2 regions of the Arthrobacter sp. GCM10027362 genome follow, and region 2 is predicted to be linked to the other one. Evidence: riboswitches for the same ligand, from Rfam matches in the RefSeq annotation. Region 2 holds a riboswitch; the other holds the start of a gene.

Region 1 (2,385 bases), on a different contig from region 2:
CCCCACTCTCGTTCAGCGGCTCCCCATCCTTCGCAGGCTCGGCTTGGGGCCCTCGGGCACTACCGCCCATCCGCCTCCCATCCCTCGGCGGCTAGCGCTCCGTGCCCTCCCTAACCTCGCAGGCTCGGTTTGGGACCCTCGGGCACTACGCTTGGACCCATGACCGTGGAACCGCACAACTATACCGACGACCTCCGCCTGGCCCATGTGATGGCGGACGCCGTGGACGCCCAGACCATGTCCCGCTTCAAGGCCCTGGACCTGCAGGTCGATACCAAGCCGGACCTGACCCCGGTCACGGATGCTGACCGGGCCGCCGAAGAAGCGATCCGGGGCCAGCTCTCGCGGGCGCGGCCACGGGATGCAGTGCTTGGCGAGGAGTTCGGCAGCAGCGGCCAGGGCCCGCGCCGGTGGGTGATCGACCCGATCGACGGCACCAAGAACTTCGTCCGCGGCGTCCCCGTTTGGGCCACGTTGATTGCCCTGATCGACGACGGCAAGCCCGTGGTCGGCGTGGTCAGCGCCCCGGCGCTGGGCCGGCGTTGGTGGGCGGCCAGGGGTGCCGGCGCCTACACCGGACGTTCGCTTTCGGCAGCCACCCGGCTGAGTGTCTCCAAGGTGTCAGGCCTGGCCGATGCCTCGCTGTCCTATTCCAGCCTGACCGGCTGGAAGGAACGCGGGAACCTGGACGAGTTCCTGGCGCTGACCGAGTCCGTATGGCGGACCCGCGCCTACGGTGACTTCTGGTCCTACTGCCTGGTGGCCGAAGGTGCCGTGGATATTGCCTGCGAGCCGGAGCTGAATCTTTACGACATGGCCGCCCTGGTGCCGATCGTGTCCGAGGCCGGCGGCCGGTTTACCTCCCTCGAAGGCGAGGAGGGCCCCTTCGGCGGCAACGCACTGGCGACCAACGGCCTGCTGCACGAGGAGGTGCTGCACCTGCTCAATCCGGAGCTGCGCGGCCAGCGGCCGGCGGGCGCCGCGCTGTAGCGTGGCGCCCCGTTGCGGTTCCCGCCCATTACGTAACATCCGCGCGTTGCGGCCGGGATGCAGCTAGGCTGAGCACAGGTCACGAGTGCCAGCGCAAAACCCCGGTTTGCTGGCCGGCAACCCTCCCGCCGCGGCGGGGTGCCCCGGGTGACGACCTGGCCGCGCCTGCCCGGCGCGGCAAGCGCGGATTTGCCGGTACTGCCGGCGACTCCCTCAGCCACGAGGTTCCATGAGCACGAGCATTTTGTCATCCGTCCTGCCCGCCGGCTTCCGCACCGCGGCTGTTCCCCTGCTGGAGGTGGTCGGGGGCGGTCTGGCCGTGCCGCTGCTCGGCGGCCGCCGGGTCCGGTTCGCGAACCTGGATTACGCGGCCTCGGCCCCGGCCCTGACCGACGTGGCCGGCCACCTGCAGGACCTGCTGCCCTACTGCGCCAGCGTGCACCGCGGAGCCGGCTACACCGCCCAAGTCTCCACCGCCGTCTACGAGAAGGCACGCCGTACGCTGCGCGGCTTTGTGGGCGGCCGGGAGGATGACGAGGTCATCTTCACCCGGAACGCCACGGACGCGCTGAACCTGCTCGCCGGCTGCCTGCCCGGCCGGGGATCGGGGGGCGAGGTGCTGTACCTGGATATCGAGCACCACGCGAACCTGCTGCCCTGGCAACGCCTCCCCCACCGCAGCCTCAGCGTCCGGTCCACCCTCGCGGAGACCCTCGCTGCCCTCGAAGCCGAATTGGCGGAAGGGCGGACAGCGCTGCTGGCGGTTACCGGTGCCTCGCATGTCACCGGAGAGCTCTTTCCGGTGGCCGAGGCGGCCCGGCTGGCACACCGCTACGGGGCCCGGATCGTGGTGGACGCGGCCCAGCTGGCCGCGCACCGCCGGATCGGGATGGCGGCGGACGACATCGATTACCTGGCGCTTTCGGGCAGCAAGCTCTACGCGCCCTTCGGCGCCGGCGCCCTCATCGGCCGCGGCGACTGGCTGGACGCCGGAAGACCGTACCTGGCAGGCGGTGGCGCGGTGCGCCGGGTCCGGCTGGAGACCGCAAGCTGGGCCACCGGGCCCGCCCGCCACGAGGCAGGTTCGCCCAACCTGATGGGGGTGGCGGCGCTGGCCAAAGCAGCCGAGGTGCTCGCGGACCTGGATCCAGCGGCGTGGCAGCGGCATGAGGGAGCGCTGCACAGCTATCTGATGACCGGCCTTGGGTCCCTGCCCGGGGTCAGCGTGCACCGCATTTTCCCCGAAGACTCCCCCGGCACCGCAGGCATCGTGAATTTTTCGGTGGCCGGTTACGACGCCGGCCTGGTCGCCGCGTATCTGTCCGCCGAGCACGGGGTGGGGCTGCGTGACGGCAAGTTCTGCGCACACCCGCTGCTGAACCGGCTGGGCCTGCC
Region 2 (2,385 bases):
TCGTTCCGGGAACCTGCTGCATGAACCTTGGGCAGCAGGTTCCCGGAACGAGGGGAAATGCCCGGGCCGGGCGGGAGCGCCGGAGCTGTTGAGCCGCGGGGCGGCGCGGCCGGGTCAGATTTCGACGACGCCGTTCGGGGTTTCGAAGCGCACGGAGAGGATGCCCGGCTCGCCCTTGGGCGCGGTCCAGGCCACCTTGACGTCCTCGAGCAGGTCATTGACCGGGGTGCCGAGCCAGTCCGCTACCCGCTCGGAGGACCCGGCAATCGTCAGGCCGATCAGCTTGACGATCGCCGGGCGGGCGTTGGAGGGGTGCAGGTCCTCCGTGCCGTCATCCCAGCGGATCATATAAGGCACCTGCGGATCGGCGATCAGGCCCTTGATGCCGATCTGCTGCCAGGTCAGTTCCTGCCCGTCCGGGAACTTGCGGTTGCCCGGGACGGCGCTGCGACCGAGCCGCTTTTCGAAGGGCTTGAGGTCATCGACCTCCACGCACCAGCCCATCCAGCCGCCGCCGGCCTCGGAGCGTGCCCGCACCGCCTGCCCGAAGGGCGCCTTGTCCGACGCGGGGTGGTCCAGCACCTCCACGACCTCGAGGTAGTGCCGGTCCGTCAGCGGGAAAATGGTATTGCGGGTGCCGAAGCGGGGGTGTACGCCGCCCTTGACGGCCTCAATGCCCAGGACCTTTGAAATCCGTTCGGTCGTGGCGGCGAGGCCATCGGGTTCGGCAGCATAGGAGACATGATCGAAGCGCATGGCTTCATCTTGGCATTTTGTGATCCACCTCTCGACTTAGGCCAGCCTAAGTGCGAACGGGGGCCGGTTCCGCCCGCGATTCGGCCCCCATGGTTCACACGTCGTCACATTAGTTGTTCCTAACTTGCCGCTGGGGCCGGCCATGGGCGAACCTGTATGCAGGTCATGAGTGCCAGCGCCAAGCCCCGGCTTGCTGGCCGGCAACCCTCCAACCGCGGTGGGGTGCCCCGGGTGAAGACCTGGCCTGTTGCCAAGAGGCGGCAGGCAAGCGCGGGTCGCACCCGTAGGCAGGCCGGTAGTACCGGCGTCCTGTCCGGTGGACCCCGAGTTGAGGGAGATGTCCAATGTCCAATGATTGGTCTTTCGAAACCCGCCAGATCCACGTCGGCCAGGAGCCGGATGCCGCCACCGGCGCCCGGGCCCTGCCCATCTACCAGACGACGTCGTTCGTCTTCCCCAGCGCCGAGAGCGCGGCCAGCCGCTTCGCGCTGCAGGAACTGGCCCCGATCTACACCCGGATCGGCAATCCCACGCAGGAAGCCGTGGAAACACGCATCGCCAACCTCGAAGGTGGCGCCGGCGCGCTGCTGCTGTCCTCCGGACAGGCGGCGGCCACCTATGCCATCCTCAACCTGGCCGAGGCCGGGGACCACATCGTGGCCAGCCCCAGCCTGTACGGCGGCACCTACAACCTGCTGAAGAACACCCTGACCAGGTTCGGCATCCAGGTGACCTTCGTGGCGGATCCGGACGACCTGGCGCAGTGGCGCGCGGCCGTGAAGCCGAACACCAAGGCGTTCTTCGGCGAGGTGGTCTCCAACCCGCGCCAGGACGTGCTGGACATCGAGGGGGTCAGCGCCGCCGCGCACGAGGCCGGCGTGCCGCTGATCGTGGACAACACGCTTGCCACCCCGTACCTGATCCGCCCGATCGAGTGGGGCGCGGATATCGTGGTGCACTCGGCCACCAAATACCTCGGCGGCCACGGCACCGCAATCGGCGGCGTGATCGTGGATGCGGGCAAGTTCGACTTCGGCGCGGACCCGGCGAAGTTCCCGGGCTTCAACACCCCGGACGAGAGCTACAATGGCCTGGTCTTCGCCCGCGACCTTGGGGTGGGCGGCGCGCTGGGGGCCAACCTGGCCTACATCCTCAAGGCCCGCGTCCAGCTGCTGCGGGACCTGGGCTCCGCCATCTCCCCGTTCAACGCCTTCCTGATCGCCCAGGGCCTCGAGACCCTGAGCCTGCGGGTTCAGCGCCACGTGGAGAATGCGCAGAAGGTCGCCGAGTTCCTCGAAGCACACGACGACGTCGTTTCGGTGGCGTACGTGGGCCTGCCCTCGAGCCCCTGGTACGAGCGGGGACGCAAGTACGGGCCGAAGGGCACCGGTTCCGTCGTCGCGTTCGAAATCGCCGGCGGCGTGGAGGCGGGCAAGCAGTTCGTGGACGGGCTGGAGCTGCATTCGCATGTGGCCAACCTCGGCGACGTGCGCTCGCTGGCCATCCACCCGGCCTCGACCACGCACGCCCAGCTCTCGCCCGCGGAGCAGGTGGCCGCCGGCGTCACGCCGGGCCTGGTCCGGCTGGCCGTGGGCATAGAACACATCGACGACATTATCGCGGACCTGG

What was found. Region 2 has a riboswitch for S-adenosylmethionine ahead of ACFQ36_RS13625 (bifunctional o-acetylhomoserine/o-acetylserine sulfhydrylase). Riboswitches for the same ligand answer to the same signal wherever they lie in the genome.
Region 1: it holds a riboswitch for S-adenosylmethionine, as region 2 does, so the genes downstream of both, ACFQ36_RS03930 (aminotransferase class V-fold PLP-dependent enzyme) here and ACFQ36_RS13625 (bifunctional o-acetylhomoserine/o-acetylserine sulfhydrylase) in region 2, are expected to answer to the same signal.

Annotation. Positions count from the first base shown of each region.
Region 1 covers NZ_JBHTML010000012.1:10,896-13,280, reverse strand. The annotation lists gene hisN (histidinol-phosphatase) at 160-990, shown strand; SAM riboswitch class IV at 1,068-1,180, shown strand; gene ACFQ36_RS03930 (aminotransferase class V-fold PLP-dependent enzyme) at 1,220-2,385, shown strand, end outside.
Region 2 covers NZ_JBHTML010000093.1:5,415-7,799, reverse strand. The annotation lists gene ACFQ36_RS13630 (VOC family protein) at 115-756, opposite strand; SAM riboswitch class IV at 918-1,033, shown strand; gene ACFQ36_RS13625 (bifunctional o-acetylhomoserine/o-acetylserine sulfhydrylase) at 1,101-2,385, shown strand, end outside.